One region of the Pseudoalteromonas sp. BDTF-M6 genome, then DNA from elsewhere that is predicted to be linked to it. Evidence: predicted binding sites of a transcription regulator. Region 1 holds the regulator's gene; each other region holds the start of a gene.
What was found. The regulator sigma-54, encoded in region 1, starts transcription at its own class of promoters, with help from an activator protein. The targets are predictions, from matches to a motif close to GTTGGCACGNNNNTNGNNT.
Positions count from the first base shown of each region.

Region 2: KD147_RS04405 (EF-hand domain-containing protein) is a predicted target of sigma-54. The motif match lies at 4,643-4,661, and genes of this name have one in related genera.
Region 3: flgJ (flagellar assembly peptidoglycan hydrolase FlgJ) is a predicted target of sigma-54. The motif match lies at 3,733-3,751, and genes of this name have one in related genera.
Region 4: fliE (flagellar hook-basal body complex protein FliE) is a predicted target of sigma-54. The motif match lies at 5,229-5,247, and genes of this name have one in related genera.

Region 1 is NZ_JAGXTQ010000002.1:345,485-352,940, forward strand. It holds gene rapZ (RNase adapter RapZ) at 1-647, opposite strand, end outside; gene ptsN (PTS IIA-like nitrogen regulatory protein PtsN) at 766-1,212, opposite strand; gene hpf (ribosome hibernation promoting factor) at 1,214-1,501, opposite strand; gene KD147_RS05875 (RNA polymerase factor sigma-54) at 1,527-3,014, opposite strand; gene lptB (LPS export ABC transporter ATP-binding protein) at 3,038-3,763, opposite strand; gene lptA (lipopolysaccharide transport periplasmic protein LptA) at 3,760-4,290, opposite strand; gene lptC (LPS export ABC transporter periplasmic protein LptC) at 4,280-4,834, opposite strand; gene kdsC (3-deoxy-manno-octulosonate-8-phosphatase KdsC) at 4,831-5,382, opposite strand; gene KD147_RS05900 (KpsF/GutQ family sugar-phosphate isomerase) at 5,382-6,350, opposite strand; gene KD147_RS05905 (calcium/sodium antiporter) at 6,362-7,333, opposite strand.
Region 2 is NZ_JAGXTQ010000002.1:10,353-17,808, reverse strand. It holds gene KD147_RS04425 (transglycosylase SLT domain-containing protein) at 1-369, shown strand, start outside; gene pepQ (Xaa-Pro dipeptidase) at 429-1,751, shown strand; gene KD147_RS04415 (YigZ family protein) at 1,808-2,422, shown strand; gene KD147_RS04410 (TrkH family potassium uptake protein) at 2,462-3,913, shown strand; gene KD147_RS04405 (EF-hand domain-containing protein) at 4,742-4,954, shown strand; gene KD147_RS04400 (EF-hand domain-containing protein) at 4,993-5,211, shown strand; gene KD147_RS04395 (EF-hand domain-containing protein) at 5,227-5,445, shown strand; gene KD147_RS04390 (EF-hand domain-containing protein) at 5,475-5,696, shown strand; gene trkA (Trk system potassium transporter TrkA) at 5,763-7,139, opposite strand; gene rsmB (16S rRNA (cytosine(967)-C(5))-methyltransferase RsmB) at 7,147-7,456, opposite strand, start outside.
Region 3 is NZ_JAGXTQ010000006.1:15,433-22,888, forward strand. It holds gene flgE (flagellar hook protein FlgE) at 1-187, shown strand, start outside; gene KD147_RS13665 (flagellar basal body rod protein FlgF) at 307-1,050, shown strand; gene flgG (flagellar basal-body rod protein FlgG) at 1,072-1,860, shown strand; gene flgH (flagellar basal body L-ring protein FlgH) at 1,873-2,565, shown strand; gene KD147_RS13680 (flagellar basal body P-ring protein FlgI) at 2,577-3,671, shown strand; gene flgJ (flagellar assembly peptidoglycan hydrolase FlgJ) at 3,798-4,787, shown strand; gene flgK (flagellar hook-associated protein FlgK) at 4,791-6,788, shown strand; gene flgL (flagellar hook-associated protein FlgL) at 6,794-7,456, shown strand, end outside.
Region 4 is NZ_JAGXTQ010000006.1:31,984-39,439, forward strand. It holds gene KD147_RS13735 (hypothetical protein) at 1-91, shown strand, start outside; gene KD147_RS13740 (glutathione S-transferase family protein) at 209-847, shown strand; gene KD147_RS13745 (hypothetical protein) at 1,275-1,829, shown strand; gene KD147_RS13750 (DNA-3-methyladenine glycosylase I) at 1,868-2,449, opposite strand; gene KD147_RS13755 (sensor histidine kinase) at 2,618-3,733, shown strand; gene KD147_RS13760 (sigma-54-dependent transcriptional regulator) at 3,726-5,105, shown strand; gene fliE (flagellar hook-basal body complex protein FliE) at 5,285-5,614, shown strand; gene fliF (flagellar basal-body MS-ring/collar protein FliF) at 5,634-7,355, shown strand; gene fliG (flagellar motor switch protein FliG) at 7,348-7,456, shown strand, end outside.

The DNA.
Region 1 (7,456 bases):
TGCACTATGCTGTGGCTGGCCAGGTAGTCTTTAACCGGTTGGTCGAGGCCTGTCAGGGGCTTGAGCTCGGGCTCCCAATGCGGGTTAGGCAAAAAACGGGCATCGAAGACATAGTCGGCATTTTTTGGGATGCCGTGTTTAAAGCCGAAAGACTCGAAGGTGATCAATAATTGTTTGTCTTTTTTACCCAGTACCTTTTCGCGGATCATCTCCGCCAACTGATGCACGCTTAACTCACTGGTATCAATGATAAAGTTGGCATGGGTGATTAAGACATCCAGCAACTGCTTTTCTTCCCGAATGGCCAAATCCAGAGGCAGATTTTGCATCGACAGCGGATGCAGGCGTCGGGTTTCCGAGAAGCGTTTGATCAGGGTTTGCTCGTCACTGTCGAGATAAAACAGGGTCGGTTGCGAGAATTCCGGCAAGTAGCCGAGGATATCGCTAAATTCTTGTTCTTCTTTGGGGAGGTTGCGAACGTCTATGCTGACGGCAATTTTATCGTAGTTGTCGGATACGCTGCGCACCAGGGCGGGCAATAGGTTGACTGGGATGTTATCGACACAATAGTAGCCGAGATCTTCTAACACATGCAGGGCGACGGATTTACCGGAACCAGAGCGCCCACTGACAATAATCAAATCCATTTATCCACACCCCTTGCCGAGCCTTTACGCCGGCATCAAGTTAAACACCTGAGCTATTTGAGCCTATCATCCTGGTTGAACTGCCGAGCTGTTCCGTCGAGCTTTGGGTAACTGCGCCTTAGGCGACCATTAACTGGTAAAGCTCTTGATCACTGGTGACCGCTCTTAACTGCTTACATAGCTGTTTATCTTTAAGTTTATCAGCAATTTTCGCTAAGGTCTTGAGATGTTGTTCACATTGATTGCCTGGTACGAGCAGTGCCACAAAGATATCTACGGGGCGGTTGTCGATGGCATCAAAATTGATCGCTTCACGGTTGGTAACAATAATGGCCACGGTTTGCTCTATGCCATCAAGACGACCATGAGGAATGGCAACCCCTTTCCCTATGCCTGTGCTGCCAAGCTTTTCACGGGCCAGGAGCGAATCCAGTATGGCTTGTTCGCTAAGGTGGGGGATATGCTGGTGGGCTACCTGAGAGAGGTATTCCAACATTCTTTTTTTGCTATTAAAAAGGACCGCAGCTTTGCTGCAGTCCTTGGAAAAAAGTAAATCTAAGCTCATTTTAATGACGAGACAATTTCTCTTTATGTTTGATTACCTGGCGGTCTAATTTATCAATTAAGCCATCGATCGCCGCATACATATCCTGGTGCTCTGCGGTGGCAAACAATTCGCCGCCGTTTACATGAAGTGTTGCTTCTGCTTTTTGTGTGAGTTTCTCAATATCAAGAATGACATGCACATTATTAATATGGTCAAAGTGACGCTCTAGTTTAGCAAATTTACTATTCACATAGTTGCGAAGAGAGTCTGTGATTTCTACATGACGACCGGTAAGATTTAATTGCATAAGCATTTTCCTTCTTGTCTAACGTCTATATCAAGCTTTTACGTTGATTTGACGGTGGAATGGCCAACGATTCACGATATTTTGCAATCGTTCGTCGAGCCACTTTGATTCCTTGCTCTGCTAGTATGTCGGCAATCTTGCTATCGCTTAACGGCTTGGCAGGATTTTCCGCGGCTACTAGCTTTTTGATCAATGCTCGAATCGCGGTGGATGAGCATTCACCTCCATTCTCGGTATTCACATGGCTGGAGAAAAAGTACTTTAACTCAAAGATCCCACGTGGCGTGTGCATGTATTTTTGTGTGGTAACGCGAGAGATTGTTGACTCATGCATTTCCACCATTTCTGCAACGTCATTGAGGACCATAGGTTTCATTGCTTCTTCGCCATGTTCAAAGAATGCCTGTTGTTGCTGAACAATGCAATTAGTTACTTTAAGTAAGGTGTCATTGCGTTGTTCCAGGCTCTTAATAAACCATTTTGCCTCTTGCAAGTGAGAGCGAATAAATTGGCTGTCACTTTGTGATTTGCAGTTGCGACCTAGAGATGCGTAGTGATCGTTCACACGTATCTTTGGCATGCTGTCGGGATTTAACTCCACCTTCCAGCGCCCCTTGACCTTCTTCACCGATACATCCGGGATCACATATTCCGACTCTTCACGCACTATGGTCGCGGCGGGCTTTGGATTCAGGCTGTGTATCAGTGTCATCACCTCTTTCAACTGCGCTTCTTTAAGCTTAGTCTTTTTCATTAAGGTGCGATAGTCACGGTTACCAAGCAAATCAATATAATTACAAACTACCTCTTTCGTCTCGTTAAGCCAAGGGGTTTGAGGTGAAAATTGATTGAGCTGGATCAACAAGCATTCTTGTAGTGAACGGGCGCCAATCCCAATGGGATCAAACATTTGGATGCGCTTTAGCACGGCTTCGATTTCGTCTAGCTCGATCTCTTCTTCCTGCTCATCATGGCTGATACTTTCGAGCAGTTCTTCGGTGCTAAGGGTAAGTAAGCCGTTGTCGTCGATGGCTTCGATAATTGCGGTGGCAATGGCTTCATCGGTGGCGCTAAAGGGCGTCAGTCGCAATTGCCACATCAGATAGTCGTGCAGGGTTTCCGTGGTCTCCCCCTGATAGATGGACTCATCATCCGGCATAGGCGCCGATGAAGCGACCGGGGCGGCGCTGATGTACTCGTCCCAGGATACGTCCATGGGCAGTTCGTCGCTGATCGAGTCATTATTTAGTGCGTCGGAACTTTCAACTTCGTCTTGATTGGTTGCGCTGTGTTCGCTTTGGCTGTCGCCGTCGGCCGCCGAGTTTTTATCGCGCGGCAGGTCGCTGTCGCCGTAATGCTCTTCTTCGATTTCGAGCAAGGGGTTCGCATCAAGTGCTTCTTGAATTTCTTGTTGGAGATCCAAAGTACTGAGCTGCAACAGGCGAATGGCCTGCTGCAATTGTGGGGTCATTGTTAATTGCTGGCCTAAGCGCAGCTGTAATGATTGCCTCATGTACTCTAACAATCCTTTTGTGATTAAAGCCTAAACTGCTCACCTAAATACACATCGCGTACGGTTTGGTCTGCTAATACCTGCTGGGGAGTTCCTGATGCGATCAATTCGCCATGGGAGACGATATAGGCAGTTTCACATACGTCTAATGTTTCGCGCACATTGTGGTCGGTGATAAGGACGCCGATGCCACGGTTGCGGAGGTGTTCAATGATTTTCTTTATATCTAGCACCGAAATGGGGTCAACACCAGCAAAAGGTTCGTCGAGCAGGATAAATTTCGGGTTAGCGGCCAAGGCGCGAGCAATTTCCACGCGTCGGCGTTCGCCGCCGGACAGGGCCATGCCTAATGAGTCGCGAATATGCTGGATGTTAAATTCGTCCAGCAAGCCTTCCAGCTCGCTTTCACGGGCGCTTTTATCAAGCTCCTTGCGCGTTTCCAAAATCGCCATCAGGTTTTGATAGACGGTTAATTTACGGAAAATCGACGACTCCTGTGGCAAATAGCCTATTCCCAAGCGAGCGCGCGAATGCATTGGCAGCAGGGTGATGTCCTGCTCGTCGATACTGATCATGCCCTTGTCGCTCGGCACCAGGCCCACAATCATGTAGAAGGTGGTGGTTTTACCGGCACCGTTAGGGCCAAGCAGACCGACTATGCTGCCGGCTTTGACTTCCAGACCCACGTCCTTGACCACTTCACGGCCCTTATAGCTTTTCGCCAGTTTGCGCGCCTTCAGCGTGGTCATGGTTGTTCCTTCTCTTTCTTTTCGTCGGTTTGTGGCGTTAGTGTGGTTCGCACTCGGGTGCTCGAATCTTTATCTTTTTCGGCACTGATTAGCTGCTTGTTTATATCATAGCTGATCGTCTCGGCAACGATCTGTTGATCGGCCATGGCGATTTTGGCGGTACCCGAGATTTGCAGCATTTGCGTGGCCACGTCGTAGCGAATTTCCTTGGCAGAGGCGGTGATCTGGGTGCCATCGGCCATGGTTTCACTGTAAATAGCTGGGTTGCCGGTGGCGATAAGCAGCTGCTTGTTATCACCTAGCTCCGGGCGACGGTGGGCCTCAAGGCGATCCGCCTTGATCTCTCGTTGACCATGAACAATGTGCACATTTTTATCAAAAATAGTGATGTTTTCTTTGATCAGCGCTTGTTGTTTATCGGCGTCGATCTGTACTTCCGTCACCGCGCTTGGTTGCTCTGCCCAGGCATTTACAGCGCCTAGTCCGAATCCCAAACCTATGATTAATGCTTTGAATTTACTGGTCATAATATACCGTTCGCGTATGTTTTATTAGTTCCACTATCTCTGTATTGATATCTGCTTTCAAGCCCTGACCGGTGATCAGTAGATCCGGTCCCCTGAGCTCAACACTTTGTTCCGACTCCATACGTTGGGCATCAATGTCTATTTGGATAGCTGCTGCTTGGACCTTTTCGATCATTGCCCCTGGTATTAAGTTGGTGGCGATGACGTTGTTTTCCAAGATCAAAATATTGTTATTGTAGAGCGTTGCCTCGTCGGCGGTGACACGCCAGCGTTCACCGTCGTTATACAGGGTAAACACAGGTTTTTTGAAGTGGGTAAAACCCAGTTCGTCGAAGAGCTCCATATGTTCAGCATATACGGTGTGGCTTAACGCGCCCTGATCGTTGTAGCTGCTTTGTCGCAGCCCGGTAGCAATGTAATCCGGGATGGCAATGGTGTCGCTGGTGCTTTTTACCGTTTTTTCCGATTGCATATAATAGGGCGCCCACAGCCAGGCCATGAGCGCAATAAAAACGATGGATATCAGCACCCGCGCCATGTTCATGAGCTGGTGCCCTCGGTGCCCAGGCTACCGCCCTTGGCCAGTATCAGCAGGTCGGTGAGTTCGCGTACCGCACCAAAGCCGCCTGGCAGCATAGTGGTGTAATGGGCAACACGTTTCACCAAAGGGTGCGCGTCATTCACGGCCACGGCAAAACCCACCTTTTCCATTACCGGCAAATCCGGACCATCATCGCCGATATAAGCGACCTGTTCGTCATTCAGATTGAGGGTTTGCTTGAGTTCGGCGTAGGCGTCGAGTTTATGTTCACGGCCCTGATAGATATAAGGGACGCCCAGGCTTTCCATACGGGTTTGCACTATCTGAGACTGGCGCCCGGTGATCACCGCGACTTGGGTGCCGCTATTCAACAAGGCCTTAATGCCAAAGCCGTCTTTGGTGTTGAAGGCTTTGAGCTCTTCACCCTGATTGCCGAGATAGATGCGACCGTCGGAAAACACCCCGTCGATATCACAGATCAGTAACTTGACCGCTTGCGCTCGTTGCCAGGCATCCTGGTCGATGGGCTGATACAAATCGGAAAATTGCATTAGATCACTCCCGCTCGTAGTAGGTCTTGCATATTCAGGGCGCCTACCGGGCGACGGGCCTGATCGATGACGATAAGGCCGTTGATACGCTTTTGTTCCATGATATTAAGCGCCTCGGCGGCCAGCATATTGGCGTTGGCCGTGGTGCAGTTCGGTGTCATCACCTCAAGCAGGGCGGTGTTATGAATGTCGATGCGTTGCTCCAGCACGCGGCGCAGGTCGCCATCGGTAAACAATCCAACCAGTTGTTGGTCGTCATTGATCACCGCGGTCATACCCAGACCTTTACTGGAAATTTCCAATAAGGCTTCTCTTATGCTTTGTGATTGGTGCGAGCGAGGCACGCTATCGCCGCTGTGCATCACGTCGTTGAGCGTCAGCAATAAACGTTTGCCTAGACTGCCGCCGGGATGAGACAGGGCAAAATCATCGGCGGTAAAGCCTTTGGCTTCGAGCAGGGCGACGGCGATGGCATCGCCCATGGCCAAGGTTGCCGTGGTACTAGCGGTAGGGGCCAGGCCCAAGGGACAGGCTTCCTGAGAAACGCCGATACAGATATGCAGATCCGCTAAAGTGGCCATACTGGACTGGGGATTGCCGGTCATTGCCACCAGGGCGGCGCCAATGCGTTTAATCACCGGGATAATACTGACAATTTCATGGGTCTCGCCGGAATTCGAGATCAACAAGACCACATCCTGTGCCGTGATCATGCCCAAATCGCCATGACTGGCCTCTCCCGGGTGCACAAAAAAGGCCGGGGTGCCGGTGCTGGCCAGGGTCGCGGCAATCTTGTTTCCTATATGACCGGATTTACCCATGCCGACAACGATAATGCGTCCGGCGCAGGCTTTCATCAGTTCACAGGCCTGAATAAACTGCTCGTCTAAATGCTGTAGCTGCTCTTTAAGACCAAGAACTTCGGTCTCTATCACCCGTTGGGCGGAAGCGATGTAGCTTTGTGTCATATACGCTTACTCTATGCTATCTGACTAAAAATATATCCTTGGTAGGCAAAAAATGCGACCAGCAACATGCCTCCTTCTAACCTGTTGATGCGTCGGGCACCACGAAAGTTCAAACTCATAGCGATTAACACTAGGGTCGCGGCGATCATTACCAGGGCGTCGCGGTTGGCCGCAGCAGGGTCAATGACCGCAGGGTTGAGAATACCGGCGATGGAAAGCACGGCAAGGATATTGAATAGGTTTGAACCGACGATATTACCCAGCGCCAGGTCGTCTTCGTTTTTCAACACCCCGGCCACGCAGGCGGCCAGTTCGGGCAAGCTGGTGCCAATGGCGATAATGGTGAGGCCGATTACCAGGTCACTCAGGCCAAAATATTGGGCAATTTCCACCGCCGATGAAACGATAAAATGGGAGCTGAGCGGCAGTAAGATTATGCCGACGACCAGCCATAGGGCGGCGTTTTTGGTGCTTACGCCTTTCGGGATTTCATCGCAGGCTTCGCTGACAAAGGGGTCTTCCTGAGCGTTTTTTTGCTGGCGTGAAATGACGATAAGAAAGGCGATAAAGGCGACAAAACCCACCAATAACAACCAACCTTCGAGCCCAGAAAAATAATTGTCGGTAAACATGAACCAAGCGACGAGGGACACCACCAACACCAGGGGCATTTCACGTTTAAGGGTCACCGAGGACACGGAAAGGGGTCGCAATAAGGCGGTAATACCCAGCACCAGGAGAATATTGGTAATGTTTGAGCCCACTGCATTGCCGACCGCGGTATCGGTTTTATCGGCCATCGCTGCCGATGCTGACACCATCATTTCCGGGGCCGATGAGCCCATGGCGACTACGGTTAAACCTATGATTAAAGCGGGTACGCCAAGGTTACGCGCCAAGGCCGCGGCGCCAAAGACAAAGCGGTCGGCACTCCAAACGAGGGCGACAAAACCGGCGACGAGAATGGCAAAAGAAGTGAGCATGAGTGCAAAGCCAATGAGTTAGAAAAAATACTGGCGCAAATAGTAACAAAAGCCGTTGTAATTGTGTAAAAAAACGCACGTAAATTGTCGCTATTACAGCTTTGTTGAATGATCTTACAAATT
Region 2 (7,456 bases), 340 kb from region 1:
GCCAGGGGCCTGATGCAACTGCTACCGAGTACCGCCCAATACATTAATCGCAGCTCGGTAGCCAGCAAGCGCCTGTATGAACCCAGCACCAATATTAATTTAGGTACCAAGTATTTGAAGTATTTGGAAGGTAAGACCCGTGGCAATCAAATATTAGCCACGGCCTCGTATAACGCCGGTTATCATCGCGTCAATAAGTGGATCCCAGACGAAGCCATGCCGGCGGAGTTGTGGATTGAGCTGATCCCTTATCGTGAAACCCGTGATTACGTGAAAAACGTGTTTGCCTATCGTCAGGTTTATTTGGCCAAGCAGGGTAAGAACGAAAATGTGCTGGCGACAATTTTGGATATGAATATTGGCGGTTAGCCGCAACGGTGGCGGCTATGATAGACTGGCATAAACATAATTAGCAAAGTGGGTGATACATGAATACATTGGCGGTGTTATACGCTGAACATATTGCAACCTTGCAAAAACGCACACGCGAAATTGTTGAGCGTGAAAACCTTGATGGTGTGGTAATTCATTCTGGTCAGGCAAAGCGCCAGTTCTTAGATGATATGTATTATCCGTTTAAGGTTAACCCGCAATTTAAGGCCTGGTTGCCGGTGATCGACAATCCTCATTGTTGGATTGTGGCCAATGGCAGCGATAAACCTAAACTTATCTTCTATCGTCCCGTCGATTTTTGGCACAAGGTGCCGGATGAACCAAACGAATACTGGGCCGACTATTTTGATATCGAGCTGCTGGTTAAGCCGGAGCAGGTAGAAAAACTATTGCCCTATGACAAGGCGCGCTATGCCTACATTGGTGAGTGTGTAGAAGTGGCTCAAGCCCTTGGTTTTGAGTTGATGAACCCAGAGCCGGTAATGAATTACCTGCATTACCATCGCGCCTACAAAACTCAATATGAGCTAGCCTGTTTACGCGAAGCGAACAAGCTGGCGGTGGCCGGTCATCAGGCGGCGCGTGATGCCTTCTATCAGGGTAAATCGGAATTTGAGATCCAACATGCCTATTTGTTGGCGACCAAGCACAGTGAAAACGACACGCCTTATGGCAATATCGTGGCCCTAAATGAGAATTGTGCCATTTTGCACTACACCCATTTTGAACGGGACATCCCGGCGCAACACCGCTCGTTTTTGATCGATGCCGGTGCCAATTTTAATGGCTACGCCGCCGATATTACCCGTACCTACGACTTTGCGCGTCAGGGTCAGTTTGCCGAGCTATTGGCGGTGATGAACCAACATCAGATAGAGCTATGTAACTCGCTAACACCGGGAAAACTCTACGGTGAGTTGCATCTTGATTGCCATCAGCGTGTGGCTCAGGTGCTAAGCGATTTTAATATCGTCAATCTGCCGGCGGCGCAAATTATCGAAAAGGGTATCACCTCGACCTTCTTCCCTCATGGTCTGGGTCACCATATTGGTTTGCAGGTACATGATGTGGGTGGCTTTATGGCCGATGAAAGTGGCACCCATCAGGCACCGCCAGAAGGGCATCCGTTCCTACGTTGCACCCGTATGATTGAGGCGAACCAGGTGTTCACCATCGAGCCGGGCCTGTACTTTATTGACTCTCTGCTTGAAGATGTAGCGGCAACGGACAATAGACAGCATGTGAACTGGGACAAGATAGCCGAGTTTAAGCCGTTTGGCGGTATTCGTATCGAGGACAATATCATTGTCCATGAGCATGGTCTGGAAAACATGACCCGCGAATTAAACCTCGACTAACCATCCTCCTGTGAAGGTGGTGGCAATGGTGCCACCGCCTTAGGCAGCTAAACCCTATGTCAGAATACGCTTATCCAGCTCAATCCCTGAGCTACGAAGAAGAAATTAAAAAAAGCACCTTTATCGTTCATCTTGCCCATACTCCGGACGTGGCCAGCGCCAAGGCCTTTATTGCTACCATCAATGAGCAGTACCCGGATGCCCGTCACAACTGCTGGGCCTATGTAGCCGGGGCGCCCGGTGGTAGCCATGTCTATGGTTTCAGTGATGATGGCGAGCCCAATGGCACCGCCGGCAAGCCCATGCTGAATGTACTGCAGGGCAGTGGTTTGGGTGAGATCTGTGCCGTTACCACCCGTTATTTCGGCGGCATTAAGCTGGGAACGGGTGGTTTGGTGCGCGCCTATGGTGGCACTTTGAATAACGCCTTGGCGCAATTACAGACACAGATTAAGGTGCCCAGTGTGGTGCTAACCGGCGACAGTGACTATGCTCTACAAGGGCAGATAGAACAATGCCTTAACTCACAATACCAGGTGCTGGCTATGGACAAGGAATACGGCAGCCACATTTCCTGGCAGATCCGTATCGATGCGCGCCAGGCAGAGGACGCAATAAAAGATATTTTTGATTTAAGCCATGGTACTGTTGAGTTAAAAATAAAACAGTAAGACAATAACATGCAAAGAAAAGTCACGGCGATGCGCTAAATGCAATACCGCACGATAATAAAGATACTCGGTCAGCTAGTAGCCCTGTTTAGTATCACCATGGTTCCTCCTGCGCTGGTATCACTTATCTATAAAGATGGTGGTGGTCTGCCTTTTATTCTTGCGTTTATCTTCAGCGTTATTGCCGGCTTATTTGCCTATTATCCTAACCGCCATGAGCATGGCGACCTCAAAGCCCGCGAAGGCTTTTTGATCGTGGTACTGTTTTGGCTGGTACTGGGGTCGTTCGCATCCTTGCCCCTGATCTTCCTTGATGCACCAAAACTGTCGCTTGCCGACGCCGTGTTTGAGGCCTTCTCCGGCTTAACGACCACGGGGGCGACCGTGTTGACCGGCATCGAATATCTGCCCAAGTCGGTGCTCTTCTATCGCCAGCAGTTGCAGTGGCTCGGTGGCATGGGGATCATCGTACTCGCGGTGGCCGTGCTGCCCATGCTTGGCGTTGGTGGCATGCAGCTGTACCGCGCCGAAACGCCAGGGCCGGTGAAAGACTCGAAAATGACACCGCGTATCGCCGATACCGCCAAGCACCTCTGGTATATCTATGTATCCCTTACCCTGGCCTGTACCTTGGCCTATTGGGTGGCGGGGATGAGTTGGTTCGATGCCATTTGCCATGCCTTCTCGACCATAGCCATTGGCGGTTTCTCCACCTATGATGCGTCCATGGGCTACTTTGATAGCCCGGTGATCAACCTGATTTGTGTGTTTTTCTTATTAATCGCGGCGGTGAATTTTTCCCTGCACTACGCAGTGGTGGCCAGTCGCAGTCCTAAAGTGTATTTGCGTGACCCTGAATTTAAGGTGTTCTTCTTAATCCAGGTGGCGCTGATCATCGTTTGTTTTGCGGTGTTGTCGTCTAATAATATCTATGCCAATGGGGATGAAACCTTAGATCAGGCCATGTTCCAGGCCGTGTCTATCAGTACCACGGCGGGCTTTGCCACGGATAACTTCTCAGCCTGGCCCTTGTTCCTACCCATTTTGCTCATCTTCTCCAGTTTTATTGGTGGCTGTGCCGGTTCTACCGGTGGCGGTATGAAGGTGGTACGGGTGTTCTTGTTGTACTTGCAGGGCATTCGTGAACTCAACCGCCTGGTCCACCCAAGAGCCATCTATTCCATTAAGCTGGGTCGTAAGGCGCTTCCCGATAAGGTCGTTGAGGCGGTTTGGGGCTTCTTTTCCGCCTATGCCCTGGTCTTCGTGATCATCATGATCAGCCTAATGGGCACGGGCTTAGACAATATCACCGCCTTTTCGGCGACCGCAGCTTGCTTAAATAACCTGGGTCCGGGCTTGGGTGAGGTGGCGGCCCATTACGGTGATATCAGCGATAACGCCAAGTGGATTCTAACCCTGGCCATGGTCTTTGGTCGTTTAGAGATCTTCACCCTGTTAGTACTATTCACCCCAACCTTCTGGCGTGGGTGAGGCGCGGTCGCTACCGCGACCGAGAGTGACTTAACGTCACTCTTGGAGCGCCAAACGCGAGGGCGTGGATGCCCGAGCCGGGACCCAGCGTCAGGACGACTTACTTGCACAAAACTTACCTTCGACGTATTTCAGTCACTCTTGTAAATTCGAACGCGAGACACGGATGTCGAGCCGGACCGCAGCGTCAGGATGACTTACTTACACCGAACTCACCTATTGCATATAACGCCACTCTTGGAGCGCCGAACGCGAGGGCGTGGATGCCCGATCCGGGCCCAAGCTTCAGGAAGAATTGTTATCACTATTACCAACTTCAAGCGTCACTCAGGTCACTCTTATTAATTCACCCGCGCCAACCTGAACAAGGCCCTGTGTGTTGCTAAAAGGCAACAATTTATCTATGACCGTGTTCTGGCTATGAAATTAATTTTAAAAAAAGTGCATAAAAAAAATAACTATATGATTTATAACTATTAAATTATTTTTTCTCTCTTATCAAAATCTGCCACTTGGCACTTCTATTCAGATAAAAATCATAAAAGCGTGTCGACCATTTGTGTGGTTTCTGAATGAAATCCCCATTAAAAATAACTAACTCCATGAAAAACATGGATTTTATTTCCAGAGCGTCGAGCTTGTCGCGAAATGGCAACAGAAAAAGCGGTGAAAACCAGAGTGTTTTGGCAAATAAAAAATTAACTTATTGAATTTATTTGATTTTTAATTTTTGGCATCGGATTTGTAATAGTCCTAGAGAATCGAAAATGTGACGGCGAATATGAATTCGTCAAGGTTCACACCAAAACAAGTAGGAAGGAAAGCAATATGAAACCAATGACAGCAACTATCGCTCTGATCACGCTAGCCGCATCAAGCGCAGCATTCGCTGCCGATTTCTCAACTCTTGATGTTGATGGCAACGGTGCTATCTCCGTGCAAGAAGCTGCCGCTGATGCTGCACTAGCCGAGCAATTTGCACAATTAGATAGCGACGGTAACGGCGAGCTTTCACAAGCCGAGTTCGATAAAGCACAGTAATTTTCAGCAGTTATTGCAGTTATCAGTAGGAGTTAATGATGAATAAATCTAAGCATATTTTAGCGCTATGCGCCCTTGTCGGTTCTTCTGCGGCCTTTGCCTTAGCAGCTGACTTCGCCACGATAGACACCGATGGCAATGGCGCCATTAGCATGGAAGAAGCCTCAAAGCACCCAGAGCTAATCAGCCAGTTCAAAGACTTAGACACTAATGTAGATGGCGAGCTGTCTCAAGAAGAGTTCGCTAACGCGAAATAACACAGGGAGTTAACAATGAATAAGACCTCTAAAGCAATCGCCTTAATCGGCTTAGTCAGTGCATCGTCGGCATTCGCGATGGACTTGGAATTTAACAACGTGGACGTAGATAGCGATGGCGCTATCAGCATGGAAGAAGCGGCTCAATATCCTGAATTGATGCAACAGTTTAAGGACTTGGACAGTAACAAAGACGGCCAGCTGAGCGAGCAAGAGTTCGCGGCAGTTCAGTAAGTTTACTTTTTGAATTTTTGGAGCAAGTTATGAAAACGACCAATACACTACTAGCTATGGCAATTTTGGCATCATCTTCAACCGCCTTTGCAGGCACTGGTGCGACGTTTGAATCGCTTGATGTTGATGGTAATGGCAGCATCAGCAAGGAAGAAGCGAGCGCCGATGCCGAGGTGATGGCTAAATTCGATGAGCTTGATATCGATGGTAACGGCGAGCTATCGCCAGAAGAGTTTGCCAATATTGAGTAAACACCTAAATCCATTAGAGAAGCAAAAAGCAGCATTTAGTTTCCAACTAAAGCTGCTTTTTTTTGCTTATAAGAACATGGCGCTGACTTGGAAGAGCTTCTCGACTACATGAATATGCTTTTTGTCGATCAAGAACATGATCACATGGTCGCCGCTTTGAATCACGGTGTCGTCATGGGCGATAAGCACATCATCATTACGCACTATGGCGCCAATGGTAGTGCCCGAAGGGAGTTTGATTTCACTAATGGCACGACCCACCACCTTAGAAGTGTTTTCATCGCCATGGGCCACAGCTTCAATGGCTTCAGCAGCACCCTTACGCAGTGAGTAAACGTTCACTATATCACCGCGGCGAACATGGGTTAACAGGGCCGATATGGTCGCTTGTTGCGGCGAAATGGCAATATCGATTTCACCACCTTGAACCAGATCCACATAGGCACCACGCTGAATTAGCACCATGGTTTTTTGCGCACCCATGCGCTTGGCCAGCATGGCCGACATGATATTCGCTTCATCATCGTTGGTCACGGCGATAAAGACATCTACCTGCTCGATATGCTCTTCCGACAGCAGCTCCTGATCCGAGGCGTCACCACAGAAGACCACGGTATCGTCAAGCATTTCCGAGAGTTGCTCGGCCCGCATAGGATTGCGCTCCAGCAGCTTGACGCTGTGATTTTTTTCCAATGAGCGAGCCAAGCCTGCGCCTATGTTACCGCCGCCGGCAATCATGATCTTTTTATATGAACGTTCCAGCTTTTGCAGCTCGCTCATTACCGCGCGAATATGCTTGGTTGCGGCGATAAAGAAGACTTCATCATCGGCTTCGATAACCGTGGTTCCTAGCGGCTTGATGGCCTTACCTTGACGGTAAATGGCGGCAACCCGGGTTTCCACATTGGGAATATGTTCTTTTAATGCCGAGAGTGCATAACCAACCAGCATCCCGCCGTAGTAGGCCTTAACTGCTACCAAGGACAGCTTACCGTCGGCAAACTGCAACACCTGCAGGGCGCCAGGGTAGTCGATTAAGCGGCGAATATACTTGGTGACCAGAGCCTCGGGTGCAATGTAGTGATCAACGGGCAGGTCATCATTGTGGAATAACTGCTGGCGATAACGTAAGTATTGTTCCGAGCGGATCCGCGCAATTTTAGTCGGGGTGTTAAAGATACTGTAGGCAACCTGACAGGCCACCATGTTCACTTCGTCGGAGCTCGTCACGGCGATGATCATATCCGCATCTTCGGCGCCAGCCTTGCGCAGCACATCGGGGTGAGCACTGTGGCCATTAACGCCTTGCAAGTCATATTTGTCTTGCAGCTCGCGCAAACGGTCACCGTCGATATCGACCACGGTGATCTCGTTTTGCTCACCCACTAAGTTTTCCGCTAATGTGCCGCCAACCTGGCCTGCACCTAAGATGATAATTTTCATGACTATGTCACTGCTTTATTATTTTTGCGTAGTAAAAACCATCGGTTTCTCCCGGCAACAACTGCCAACCCGGCTGCTGCTCGGTATCCTTATCATGCAACGCTATATGCTTGGCGTCACCATGTTTGGCTAAAAATGCTCGTATTTGCGATTGGTTTTCTTCGCTTAATACCGAGCAGGTGGCGTAAACCAGAGTACCGCCCGGTTTGAGCAGCGGCCAAATGGCGTCCAGTATGCTGGCTTGCAGTTGCGCCAGTTCATCGATATCGCTGCCGCGACGCAGCCACTTGATATCCGGATGACGGCGGATCACCCCG
Region 3 (7,456 bases), on a different contig from region 1:
GCCGATTGCCGGTGAGCCGGGCACGGGCACCCTGGGCACCATTAACTCCTCGGCGCTCGAGCAGTCAAACACCAACCTGACCAACGAGCTGGTGGACCTGATCACCGCACAGCGTAACTTCCAGGCCAACTCGCGGGCGTTGGAAGTGAACTCAACATTGCAGCAGAATATCCTGCAGATCCGCTAAGGGTAGTTGAGATTATTAAGGCCACGTTTACGTGGCCTTTTTTGTGTCCTTATTTTGTCGTCATTGTTGGTATTAATCTTGCTTTTCCTACCCTAGTTAAGAATTGTGGGAGCAAGCCAATGGATAAAATGCTGTATATAGCAACTTCCGGCGCCAAACAAAGCCTGTTGGGGATGGCGGTTAAGAGTAATAACCTGGCCAATGCCAATACCACGGGGTTTAAAGCCGATATTGCTCAGGCGCGGTCGATGCAGGCCTTTGGTGAAGGGTTGCCGACCCGGGTCTTCGCCTTGCAGGAGCGTGCCGGAACCAACACCAGTGCCGGCGGTATTTCCGCTACCGGACGCGATCTCGATATCGCCATGAGCGAGCAGGGCTGGTTGACTGTGCTCGATGATGCCGGTAGCGAGGCCTACACCAAGGCCGGCTCGCTGAGCGTTACTCAAGAAGGCCTGCTGGTGGACCGTGAAGGTCGCCAGGTGGTGGGCGAGGGCGGCCCGATTATTCTGCCTCTACCCATAGAAAAAGTCAGCTTTAGTAAGGATGGCACCATACAGGTTCGCCCCCAGGGCGCGCCGGCCAACTTTCTAGAGGAAGTGGACAGGCTGAAAATAGTGCAGGCCAGCGGTCGCCAGGTCGAAAAAGGCAATGATGGCCTGTTTCGTGCCCGCGAAGGTCAAAACATTGACGTTTCCGCCGAGGTTTCCATTATCCCCGGAGCGTTGGAAACATCCAACGTCAATCCGGTCCATGAAATGGTGGACATGATCAGCCATCAACGCCAATTCGAATTACAAGTCAAGCTAATAAAAACCGCCGAAGAAAATGATCAGCGCGCCGAATCATTGCTGCGCATCGTTTAGCCTTAGCGAGGAGTTAATAATATGAACCCAGCATTGTGGATCAGTAAAACCGGGCTTGATGCCCAACAAACCGATATTTCGGTGATTTCCAACAACCTCGCCAACGCGAGTACGGTGGGCTACAAAAAGAGCCGCGCCATTTTTGAAGACCTGCTCTATCAGAATATTAATCAACCGGGCGGGCGTTCGTCCCAGGACACGGAAATGCCTTCGGGCCTGATGCTTGGCGCCGGTGCCAAGGTGGTAGCAAACCAAAAGAACTTTTCTCAGGGTAATATGCTGAGCACCGAAAACTCCATGGACTGGATGATCCAGGGCCAGGGTTTTTTCGAGGTATTACTGCCCGATGGCAATATTGCCTACAGCCGTAACGGCCAATTCACCACGGATGAAGACGGCCGTATCGTCACCAGTGGTGCCGGCTTCCCGGTGCAACCGGAAATGAATGTGCCCGACGATGCTCAATCACTGACCATCTCGCAAGACGGTGAGGTCTCGGTGCGCATTGCCGGTCAGGCGGATAACGTGGTGATTGGCCAGCTGGTGATCAGTGACTTTATCAACCCATCTGGTTTGGAACCCATGGGTCAAAACCTCTATACCGAAACCGCCGTCAGTGGCGCGCCGGTGCAGGGTAACCCGGGTGTCGATGGCCTTGGCATCATAGTTCAAGGGGCACTGGAAACCTCTAACGTGAATGTCACCGAGGAGCTGGTGAACCTGATTGAAACCCAGCGCGTGTATGAGATGAACTCCAAGGTGATTTCGTCCGTGGACCAGATGTTGAGCTACATTAACCAGCAACTCTAAGGCAGCATTATGATGACTAGGTCTTTATGGTTGGCGGCCGGTGTGTCGGCTACCCTGGCATTAAGCGGTTGCGAAACGACGCAAAATGCCACCGTGGTAGCGGATGATCCCTATTACGCCCCCATGTATCCGCAGCAGGCGCCGCAAAACATCAACAATAATGGGGGCTTGTTTAACCCTGTGTTGGCCAATGATCTGTATGCGGATCAAAAGGCATTGCGTACCGGTGACATCATTACCGTGGTGCTGCGCGAGTCGACCCAGGCGTCAAAAACGGCGAAAACCGAAACCGATAAGGAAACCGAAGTGGGTCTGGACCCGGTTATTGGTCTTGGTGGCAACCCGGTGAATATCGGCGGCGACAGCATAGAGCTGGGAGTAAAATCCAACGCAGCCTTTACCGGCGATGCCAAGTCGAATCAATCGAACAGCTTAGCCGGCAATATCTCGGTTAACGTGATGCGGGTGTTGCCCAACGGCAATCTGGTGATCCGCGGTGAAAAATGGCTCACCTTAAACACCGGTCAGGAGTTTATTCGCCTAGAGGGCATAGTGCGCCCGACCGATGTCAGCGCCCAAAATACGGTGGAAAGCAGCCGCATTGCCAATGCCCGCATTCAGTATTCGGGTAAGGGTGACATGCAGGAAGCGCAAAGTGCCGGTTGGCTGTCGCGCTTCTTTATGGGCTCGTTATTTCCGTTTTAAGGAGTATCAATATGCAATGGTTTAGCGTCATCATCGCCACACTCGTAACTTTGGCAAGCCTGCCGGCTCAGGCCGAGCGCATCAAGGATGTGGCCATGGTCGAGGGCGTACGAAGCAACCAATTGGTGGGTTATGGTCTGGTGGTGGGTCTTCCCGGCACCGGTGAGAAAAACCGCTATACCCAGCAAAGTTTTAAGGCCATGCTCAATAGTTTCGGCATTACTTTGCCGGCCAATTTGCAGCCCAAGATTAAAAACGTTGCCGCCGTTGCCGTGCATGCGGATATGCCGGCCTTTATGAAGCCGGGGCAAACCATGGATGTAACCGTGTCTTCCATCGGTAGCGCTAAAAGCCTGCGTGGCGGTACCCTGTTGCAAACCTTCTTAAAGGGTATCGACGGGAATGTGTATGCCCTGGCGCAGGGCAGCCTGGTCGTCGGTGGTCTCGGCGCCGAGGGCCTAGATGGCAGCCAGGTGGTGATCAATACCCCAACGGTGGGACGCATTGCCAATGGCGCCACGGTCGAGCGAGCTATTCCCAGCCCCTTTACCCAAGGCGACTATATTACCTTTAACCTCAATCGCCCGGATTTCACCACCGCAAAACGCCTGTCCGATACCATTAATAATTTGCTCGGCGGCGATACCGCCACGGCCATGGATGCCGCCTCGGTGCGGGTGTTAGCGCCGCGGGACATGGCGCAACGAGTCGCCTATTTATCGACCTTGGAAAACCTCGAGTTTGAGCCCGCCGACAATGCCGCGAAAATCATAGTCAATTCGCGCACCGGCACCATAGTGATAGGCAAAAACGTCAAATTGCAGCCGGCGGCCATTACCCATGGTGGTCTTACCGTGACCATCGCCGAGAATGCCCAGGTGTCGCAGCCTAATGCCCTGGCTGGCGGTCAGACCGTGGTGACCAATCAAAGCATTATTGATGTTCAGCAAGACGACTCGCGCGCCTTTGTATTCGACCCTGGCGTGAGCCTGGATGACCTGGTACGGGCCATTAATGAGGTAGGCGCCGCCCCAGGTGATTTGATGGCAATTCTAGAGGCGCTTAAAGAAGCCGGCGCCATTAATGGTCAGTTGGTGGTGATTTAAGCCCAGGTAATTGATCTTCTGATAAAAAGGCCCGCCGTGATTGCGGGCTTTTTTATTGGCTATTGGTATGCAAATTGCATTGTTAGCAGCATTAATTGCTCACATGGTTTTAATCTCGTCAGCACAATGGATGCCAACCAACTACAACAACAAAGTGTATTTGACCTAACCAGCCTGGACAGGTTGCGTCAGGATGCCCTCAAGCAGCCCAAGGGCAGCGAGGGTGAGCGCGCGGCACTGAAGCAGGCGGCACAGCAGTTTGAGTCAATCTTTACGCAAATGCTGCTTAAAAGCATGCGTCAGGCAAATGCCGCTTTTGAGGATGAAAACAGCCCTTTTAACGCCAGCAGTGTCAAATATTTTCAGGACATGCACGACCAGCAGTTATCCAGCGAGCTGTCGAAAAACGGTTCCTTAGGCTTGGCGGATATCATAGTGCAGCAGCTCTCGTCAGAGCAGGGCAAATATGTTCCGGCCGAGGTGTTGCGTATGCCGCAGGTGGCAGGTGCTCGCTCGGTTAAAGGCGCAGACACTCAGGTGCAGGCTGCGTCCGTCAACCCTCAGGTTGAGGCCGCGGTAAAGGCTGATACCACAGCTGAAGCTACGACCGAGACGCCAAGCTTCCAAGGGGCACAGGACTTTATCGAGGGCGTGTGGCAATTTGCCCGTCAGGCGGCGGCAAAAATTGGCGTACATCCCGGGGTGATGGTAGCGCAGGCGGCTTTGGAAACCGGATGGGGTAAGCACATCATTCAATCCGCCAGCGGCGAGAGCTCTAATAACCTCTTTAACATTAAGGCCCACCGTGACTGGCAAGGGGCCAGCATCTCTAAAACCACGGTGGAGTACGAGCAAGGCGTCGCGGTGAAGCGCAATGAGCCGTTTCGCATGTATGGCTCCTTGCAACAAAGCTTTGACGACTTTGTTTCGTTTTTACAAAGCAATCCCAGATATCAACAGGCGCTGGCGGTGGCCGATAAGCCCGCCGCCTTTATCGATGCCATCAGTGCGGCCGGTTATGCCACCGATCCCAACTATGCCACTAAAGTGAAGCGCGTTCTTGCTCAACCCGAATTAAAGGCCCTGGTAGGCTCGCTACCAGGCATTGGAGACTAAGGTATGTCTTTTAACTTACTTAATATTGCCGGCTCTGGCATCCGTGCCAGCACCGAGCTGCTCAATACCGCCAGTAAGAATATAGCGAATGTGAATACCGCCGGTTATGTGCGTGAGCGCACCGAGCACGGCGGCACCATAGACAATCAAATTGGCCGCGGTGAAACCTATCGCCTGCTTAATGAGTTTGCCCAGCAGCAGCTTAATCGCGATACCTCAAACCGGGCTTTTTTCGAGCGTTTTACCGCCGATGCCGGCCGCGTGGACACCATGTTTTCCGAGGAATCGACCAGCTTATCGACGCAAATTAATAATGTTTTTAATAACTTGCAAGAGGCGTTGAACCAGCCGGCGAACAGCACCACCCGGTCCTTGTTCTTCAGTAATGCCCAGGGCTTTGTTGATCAGCTCCATACCCTGTCGGGGGCGCTCAACGAGCAACAGCAGGCGGTCAATGAGCAGCTGTACGGTTTAAGCGAAGAAGCCAATGGCTTGATTGAAAAAATTAGCGAGCTTAACAGCAAGATCACCGCCGTGCATGGCAGTGATACCCAGGCAAGTGCCAGCAACCTGTATAACGAGCGTGATCTGGCGATCAAGGAACTCTCGGCCCTGGTGAATATCGAAACCACAGATGGGCCCCATGGCGAGAAGCTGGTATTTATGAGCACGGGTGAGTCCCTGGTGATGGAAAACGGCACCTTTAATATGTTTTCTTTGCAAGGGGACCCAGATCCCAGCAAGATGGAGCTCAAGCTCGATGTGCAAGACGGCAAAGCCATCGCCATCGATATCGACCCTAATACCTTGAAGGGTGAAATTGGCGGGGTGCTGGCCTATCGTGATGAGATCCTTATTCCGGCGCAAACCCAGCTTGGGCAAATGGCCTTGTCCTTTACCGATGCCTTTAACCAGCAAAACGCCCTGGGCATGGCGGGTAATGGTGAGCTTGGGGGCGATCTCTTCACCTTGCCAAGCGTTGCCGGTCTGGCCCATGGCAACAGCAATGCCGAACTCAGTGCTACCTTAGCGCCGGGGCAGGGCACCAATATTCCCGCCAGTGATTTTCGCCTTGAGTTTACCGGTCCCGGTGCCAACGATGTTCTGGTGCAACCCATAGACGCGTCCGGCAATGCCATAGGCACCGCATCGGCGGCCACCATAGCCGCCAATGGCGATGTGGACTTTGGTGGCAATGACTCTTTCGGCCTGCAAATTAATGTCAGTACCCTGGGCGCAATTGGCGATAAGGTAGATATCAAGCTCAATAGTGCCGCCGCCAGCCAGCTGACCCTGGCCACCGACCAGGGAGAAGACCTGGCTCTGGCCTCGCCCATACGCACCGAAACGAATATTAACAATAACTCCGAGGCGAGCATTAGCGCCGGCTCGGTAACCAGTATTGGCACCGGCTTCCTACCCGGACCGCCACCGAGTCTGGCCAATGGTGAGTTGACCCTGACCAAGGTGGCAGAGCCGGATCAATACACCCTGTCCGACAGTGCCAATTCGGTGACCTTCACCTTGAGCGATCCAAAAGACGGTATTCTCGCCCAGGCCGGCGCGCCTTTTGATGCCTATGGCTTTGATTTTGATATTAAAGGCACGCCCGAGGTAGGAGACAGCTTTAGCGTCGAATTTAACGAGCAGGGCTTTGATGATAACCGTAATGGCCAGGCCCTGGCGGATTTGCAAAACCAGAATCTGGTGCGTCAAAGCGTGAATGCCCAAAACGATGGCAGCAATGGCAAAACCTTTAACCAGGCCTATGCCGGGACGGTGAGTGATATCGGCATGGTGACGGCGCAGGCACAAACCAGCTTTGGCGCCTTCAGCGCCTTGGAAGCTCAGTCTAATGCCTGGTACGAGTCGCTGTCCGGGGTCAACCTCGATGAAGAAGCCGCCAATTTGTTGCGTTTTCAACAAAGCTACTCGGCGTCGGCCCGTATTCTGCAGACCGCCCAAACCGTTTTTGACACCCTGCTTAGCTCTGCGAGGTAACTGCTATGCGTTTATCAAATAATATGTTTTATCAAAACAGCCTGAACCAGTTACTGAGTAAGCAATCGGATGTGTTGCAGGCGCAAAACCAGGTGGCCACCGGCGAGAAATACAGCAGCGCGTCTCAGGCGCCCAGCGATTATGCTCAAGCCATGTTGCTGGGCGACAAAATACAGATCAATGAGCAGCATGAGAAAAACATCAATATGCTCAGCAGCCGCTTAAACACGCAGGAAAGCGTGCTGCAAAATATCAATACCACGATTCAGTATGCCGAGGAGCTGGCGGTGCGTGCAGGTAACGGCGCCCTAAATGAGCAGGATAAAAAAGCCCTGGCCAGCGAGCTGAAAGAGCTGCAAAAAACCTTATACGAGCTGATGAACACGCAAACGGAAGACGGCAAATTCCTGTTTTCCGGCTATCAGGATGCCAGTCAGGCCTACAAATTCGACAGCGTGGCTGGCGAATTTGTGTATCAGGGCGATCAGGGCCAGCACCAGATCACCATAGCCAATAACGTTAAAATCAATTCCAGCGACAATGGCTTTACCACCTTTGAAAAGGTCGCGGCACGATTGAATATCGCCGATACGGATTTAGGCACAGGCATCGCGGTTATTGCCGATCAGGGGACCTTTGATGCCTTTCATCAGGCCAATTATGATGAC
Region 4 (7,456 bases), on a different contig from region 1:
TGAAAAGCATGCCGAACTTGATGGTAAGCATAGAGAAATCAACAAAGAATTAGAGCCTTACCATGTAAAAGTGGTAGCAAATGAAATATAACAAGCAAATCAATGAAGGACTTAAAAAGTTTGACTTAAACTCCCTCACCGCACAGTATTGCCAGGCTTTTTAAGTTTATTTTTTGGTCTTTTTAAGCGTTTTTTAAAGGAGTGTCAGTTGTACCAACTATATTATTATCCACTAAATGCAAGTATGGCTCCCCACTTTATCCTTGAAGAGTTAAAAGCGGATTTCGAATTAATTAAAGTAGATAGGAAAAGTAACGCTCAAAAGTCTCAGGATTATTTAGCCTTAAATCCTGTGGGCAGGATCCCGACATTAATTGATAATGGGTATCCTATTTTCGAAAGCCCAGCTATCTGCATTCATTTATCAGAAACACATCCATCTTCAAATTTAATACCAGAAACAGGCTCTCCAAATCGCGCTTTATTTTTTCAGTGGATGATGTATCTAACGAATACAGTTCAAGCTGAACTAATGATTTATTTCTATCCTCAAAAACACACTAAAGACGAAAAGGGTACTGAGGATATAGTTCAGGCTCAAGAAGAGAGAATTACAGAAATGTTGGAGTTACTTGATAACGAGCTTGAGGGTAAAGAATATTTGATTGGAGACTCTCTTAGTGCCTGTGACTTTTTCTTATTTATGCTATCCGTTTGGGCTGATGAATTTAAAAGGCCTCCATTGTCATTTAAAAATTTATCTCTTTATCTCAAAAAGCTAGCTCAGAGAGACTCAGTTGTGCGAGTTTGTAACAAAGAAGGGTTAAGCCTTAAAGACTATGAGTAGGTTGCTTCACACAAGGCAATTATAGTTCGGGCACTTTAAGTTTGGCTTGCTCTCCTTCTTCGCAAATTTTAGCCAAGCACTTAAGTCGACCAAACATACTGCAATTATTGCGTCCAAAGATAACCGCCCGACATTTAAATTTCTATCTGTGCCGGATTAGCATGACATCAATATCTAATTCTGTGGCCTTACACAGCAACACTTAACTCGAAACTAACAGATATCGCTTTTTTCGTTTAGATTCATGCCAGTAGAAAAAGAGGAAACCTGCCTTTTTTTCTACTATTGATTAAATGCGCTTGCGAAAAAGTCCGTGCAGGTATAGCTCGCTCGATGTAACGAGAAACGGGCTTAAGAAGTTGATGTTGTTCGTCGTATTCTCAGCCGTATTTCTTCTGGCTATTAAATAGATAAGTAGAGGTGGTGAATGAAGCATCCCAGGCATCAGGTATGGATAAAGTTCCTATTGCTTTTGTTAATTTTATTATCCTACTTTGGCTATTTAACTTACCAGTATGACTTTATAACGGGCGGGGTGGCATCCCTAATAACCTGGAGTTTCTTTGTGTTTTGCACGCCCGTGGCCGATGCCGGTTTTTTATTGGACTTTCCCATTCGATTATTACTGGGTGTTCGTATGGTGCTCTCAGAAATCGTCGTTTGGATTATTGCCATTATGATCAATGTACTTTTGTTGTTTTACCTTCCTGAGTTTTATGAAACAACATTTGTCACGCAAACGATGAAAAAGATATTAACGACACCGTTTCCATATTGGTCGGTTGTTTTGTTATCCGGGGTGGGGACGTTTCTGTCTATTCGATTTGGTGATGAACTGATGGATGTTTTTCACCATAAAGATCGCTTTTTCTATCTACGCCATCACTTTAAACATGAACTGATTTTGTTCGCTTTTTTTATTCTTGTTCTGTTTGGCTATTACGAAATAATCTCAACATTAGGTGTGAATACCAATTTCTGACGCTTACTAGCTCACCAACAAACGTAGAGTGTCAGGTCTCAGCTATTATACATAGCCAAAACCTCTGCTTTTCTAAAACAATCGTCGTGATGGTCGTTGACCATGCCGCAGGCTTGCATATGGGCGTAAACGGTCGTTGAGCCTAAAAACTTAAAGCCGCGCTTTTTTAAATCCTTGGCAAAGGCATCGGATTGTTCGCTGGTGGCGACATAGTCCTCGCGCGTACGAATCGAATTAACCCTTGGCTTGTGATCAACAAATTGCCATTGATAGGCGCTAAAGCTGCCAAACTCCTTTTGCACTTCGATAAAGCGCTGAGCGTTATTAATGGTGGCGTTTATTTTGAGCTTATTGCGGACAATTCCCGCGTCCTCTAGCAGGCGGGCGATGTCCTGGTCGTTAAAGGCGGCCACCTTGTGCACATCAAAATTGGCGAAGGCGCGGCGGTAGTTGTCGCGCTTTTTTAAAATGGTGTACCAGCTCAGCCCGGCCTGGGCCGATTCTAGGGTTAAAAACTCAAACAATTGCTGGTCATCATAAATGGGCACGCCCCATTCATTGTCATGGTAGGCCACATAATCTTCTTTAGTTAAATCAACCCAGCCGCATCTTGTACACATAGTGCTCTCCTTATCATCTTGAGAGCAGCATAACGCATAACTGTTTTTATATACAGTGTCATTTTTTTGGTTTGAGTTTTTCCATCTAACGCCATGAAAAATAACAAAATAAAAGTTGGTATGCTTTGTGCTTTTTAGCTGTTATTCGGAGTTTTAGAGTACCTAGCTATGGCTTTGGCAAGCGTAATAACCCCACAGATTATTTCCCATGGACATTTTAGTCCAACCTTGGCCCACGAGGCCTATGTCGGCGAGCTCAGCGAGCTTAGGCAGCAAGCCAGTTGGCTTAGCCACCTGGTCGATACTATGCCCGCCGGGGTGGTGGTGCTCGATGCTCAGGGCATGATAGCCAAGGCCAACACCATCGCCATGGATATGCTCGGTGAGCCCCTTGAAGGGGAAAGGTGGTTTAGCGTGATTCAACGCTCGTTTCGCCCACAACAGGATGACGGTCACGAGGTGTCGCTTAAAGATGGGCGCCGCATCAAGCTGGAAATTCGCGCCCTGACCCCGGAGCCGGGGCAGCTTATTTTTATGACGGACTTAACCGAAACCCGCCAGTTGCAGGCGCGGGTGGCGCATATGCAGCGCCTCAGTGCGCTGGGCAAAATGGTGGCCACCTTGGCCCACCAGGTGCGCACGCCCTTATCGGCGGCCATGCTCTATGGTGCCAATCTGGGTTCCGAGCGCCTTAGCGGTGACTCCCGCACCCATTTTCATGGCAAGTTGATGTCGCGTCTTAAAGACCTGGAAAGTCAGGTGAACGACATGCTGCTGTTCGCTAAAAGCGGCGAGCAACAGGTGATTGAACCCACATCCCTGGGCCAGTTGCTCAGCGAGGTAAAACAAGGCGCCGAGGCCATGCTGATTGAACATGGGGCCCAGCTGCATGTGCAACTCCCTGAGCCGGATATCGAGGTGATGGGCAACCGCACCGCCTTAGCCAGCGCCATCAATAACCTCATTCACAACAGCGTGCAGGTAATAGCCAGTGGTGCGCAAATCAGCATGAGCGCAAGGCGCAGCCCGGATGCCGACGACACGGTAGATATAGTGATCGCCGACAATGGTCCGGGCATTAGCGACGAGCTGAAACAGAAGATTTTCGAGCCCTTTTTCACCACCAAGCGTCAGGGTACCGGCCTTGGTTTAGCCGTAGTGTCGTCGGTGCTCAACGCTCACAAGGGCCAAGTGACAGTTAATAACAGCGAACAGGGCGGAGCCGAGTTTGTACTCAGCCTGCCGCTTTTAAAGACCCGCCTACAGGAGGGCAAGTATGAGTAATTATGTGCTAGTGGTGGAGGACGATCCGGGCCTAAGAGAGGCGCTGACCGACACCTTGTCCCTTGCCGGCATTCCCTGTATTGCCGCCGACAGCGGTGAGCAAGCGATCATGATGCTAAAAGAGCAGGCGGTGGCCATGGTGGTCAGCGATGTACAGATGCCGGGCATTAATGGCATTGAGCTGCTTAAAAGCATTAAGTTGAATTATCCGGATTTGCCGGTACTAATGATGACCGCCTATGCCACCATAGACGATGCGGTCGAGGCCATGCGTCTAGGCGCCATAGATTATATGGCCAAACCCTTTGCCCCCGAGGTGCTGATCAATTTAGTCAGCCGTTACTTGCCGGCTAAAGCGAGCAATGACAGTGGTCCCGTGGTGGCCGACGCCAAAAGTTTGGCGCTGCTGGAATTGGCGAAAAAAGTCGCCGACAGTGATGCCAGCGTGATGGTCATGGGTCCAAGCGGCAGCGGTAAGGAAGTGCTGGCGCGCTATATTCACGACCAGTCCGGGCGTGCCAATGAAGCTTTTATCGCCATCAACTGCGCAGCCATTCCCGAAAACATGCTTGAGTCGACCCTGTTTGGTTATGAAAAAGGCGCCTTTACCGGTGCGGTCAATGCCTGCCCAGGTAAATTTGAGCAGGCGCAAAACGGCACCATCCTACTCGATGAAATCACCGAGATGGATCTCGGCTTGCAAGCCAAGCTGCTACGGGTGTTGCAGGAGCGCGAAGTAGAGCGCCTTGGGAGCCGTAAAACCATTGCCCTGAATGTGCGGGTGCTGGCCACCTCCAACCGCGACCTAAAAGAAGCGGTGCAGGCCGGGGTGTTCCGTGAAGACCTTTATTACCGTTTAAATGTTTTTCCCCTGCAATGGTTGCCCCTGTGCGAGCGCCCGGGAGACATTATTCCCCTGGCCGAGCATTTATTGCAGCGCCATTGTGAAGCGGGTAAACAAGCGCCAGCGACCCTGAGCGAGGCGGCCAAACACAAGCTGTTAAGTCATGCCTGGCCGGGCAATGTACGGGAATTGGACAATGTTATGCAGCGGGCACTGATATTACGAACCGGCCCCCAGGTCGAGGCCGATGCCATCTATATTGAAGAGCTGTTAAGTCCACCTCGTGCTCCCGTGCCTCTTGCCTCCCAGCCAATAAGCGGCGCTGTTGAGATGGGGAACAAAGCAGAAGATGAAGAGCCGACCTTTAAGGACGAGCTTAAAAACAAGGAGCATAAGATCATCCTCGATACCCTGGTACGATTTAACGGTAAGCGTAAGGATGTTGCCGAAGCGCTAGGGATCAGCCCGCGCACCTTGCGCTACAAGATAGCGCAAATGCGCGAGCAAGGCATTCAACTGCCAGCTTAGACTTCCTTTTTAGTTGGGCTCAAGTTTTACTTGGGCTTTTTTTACGTCAAATTAACGTTGTTTAAATACTCATCAGTGTCAAAAAATAAAAATCATAACTTACTGTAATTAAAGCTTAATTTAGTTGGCACGCTTAATGCTTGATAGAGCTTAAGTTTAATTTAACCAGTGCCAGTTTGATGAAAGTTCAAGCCAATTCTTTATTTCAGGAAATGCAGTCCCTTGCGCTCGAAGCGCAGGCACGTAACCCGTTAAAAACCATGCCTCAGCCAAGCAGCGCGGCGTCGGTGCAATTTGGTGAGCTGCTAAGTAATGCCATAGACAATGTCAATGGCCTGCAACAGGATGCCAAAGCCAAGGTCACCGCCGTGGAAATGGGCGACCGCCGTGTCTCTCTTGCCGAAGCCATGATCGCCTCGCAAAAATCCTCGGTGGCGTTCGAAGCCACGGTGCAGGTGCGCAATAAGCTGGTGGAAGCTTATAAAGACATTATGAACATGCCTGTTTAACGGATAGCGGAGAAAAGTCGTGGCGCAAGCAAATCAATCAACGGATCTCGCCCTGGCCGACTCGGGTGCCGATATGCACACCGGTTCAGGCGAGCAACATGAACAAAAGTCGGGCTACCTGGGTGCCTTGAGCGGCGTGGATATGCTGCGCCAGGCCACCTTGATCATTGCCCTTGCTATTTGCTTGGCCATTGCCATTTTTATCATTATCTGGGCACGCCAGCCGGAAATGCGCCCCCTGGGTAAAATGCCCACGGAAGAGCTGATCCAAACCCTGGACTTTTTAGACGCCCAAAAAATTGACTATGAGCTCAACGGCAACGTTATCATGGTGCCCGAAGATGCGTATCAGGATATCAAGCTGTCCATGACCCGTGAGGGTTTAACTCAAGGCCCCAGCTCCGGCACCGACATTTTGATGCAAGACATGGGCTTTGGTGTTTCTCAGCGCCTTGAGCGTGAACGCCTGAAGCATTCTCGCGAGCAGCAATTGGCGCGCACCATAGAAGAATTAAACAAGGTTAGCCGTGCCAAGGTGTTACTGGCGGTGCCCAAAGAAAACGTCTTTGCCCGGGTGGAGAAAAAACCTTCGGCTACCGTAGTATTAACGTTGCAACGCGGTCGCACTCTGAACAGTGAAGAAATCGATTCCGTGGTCGACATCGTCGCCTCGGCAGTGCAGGGCCTATCTCCTGAACGCGTGACCGTGACCGACCAAAACGGCCGTTTGCTTAATTCCGGCTCGCAAAACTCCCTGTCGGCGCGCTCACGTAAAGAGTATGAAATTGAGCGTCAGCGCGAGCAGGAGTACCTGGAAAAAATCGACAGCATTATGATCCCCGTGGTGGGTCTGGGCAATTACACCGCTCAGGTCGACCTGGTGATGGACTTCAGTGCCGTAGAAGAAACGCAAAAACGCTACAACCCGGACCTGCCAGCGGTGCGCAGCGAAACCACCCTGGAAGAAAATAATATTGGCGGCCTGGCCGTGGGTATCCCCGGTGCCCTGAGCAATCAGCCGCCGGTTAATTCCGCTATCCCCGAAGATGCCACCGAAACGCAGAGCACGACGCAAAGCAATGCGCCTTCGCGCAGCCACAAAGAAGCAACCCGTAACTATGAGCTGGACACCACCATCTCTCATAAGCGCCAGCAAAGTGGGGTGATCCGTCGTATCAGCGTCTCGGTTGCGGTTGATTACAGTCAGGCTGCCAATGCCGAAGGACAAGCAACGGCGGCGCCACGTACCGAGCAGGAACTCAACAATATTCGTCGTTTGCTCCAAGGCGGTGTGGGCTTTGATTTACAACGGGGCGATGCCCTGGAAGTCGTGAGCATGCCCTTTGTTCGCGAAGACTTGGGCGCAGCCGCCGAGCTACCCCTGTGGGAGCAAGACTGGTTTAGGGAGCTGGTGCGTGTGATCCTGGCCGCCTTAGTGATTATCGTGCTAATCATCGCCGTGGTGCGCCCCATGTTGAAACGCCTGATCTACCCGGATGACACCCTAGAAGCCTATGATGAAGAAGCGCTGACCTCGGGCGTGGATATTGGCGACAGTACCCTGGAAATGCTTAACAATGATTTCGACTCTGCCTCGGTGGGCTTCTCACCGGATGGCACCTTGCAGCTGCCGGACTTACACGGCGATGAAGACCTGTTAAAAGCGGTCCGTGCCTTGGTGGCCAACGAGCCGGAATTATCCTCTCAAGTAGTAAAAGCGTGGTTAAATGACGATGACTGAAGCACAACAGAAACTCCCCAGTAACTTCAATGTCGATAAGCTTGAAGGGGTAGAAAAAGCGGCGATTTTACTTTTGAGCTTGTCCGAAGAAGACGCAGCGC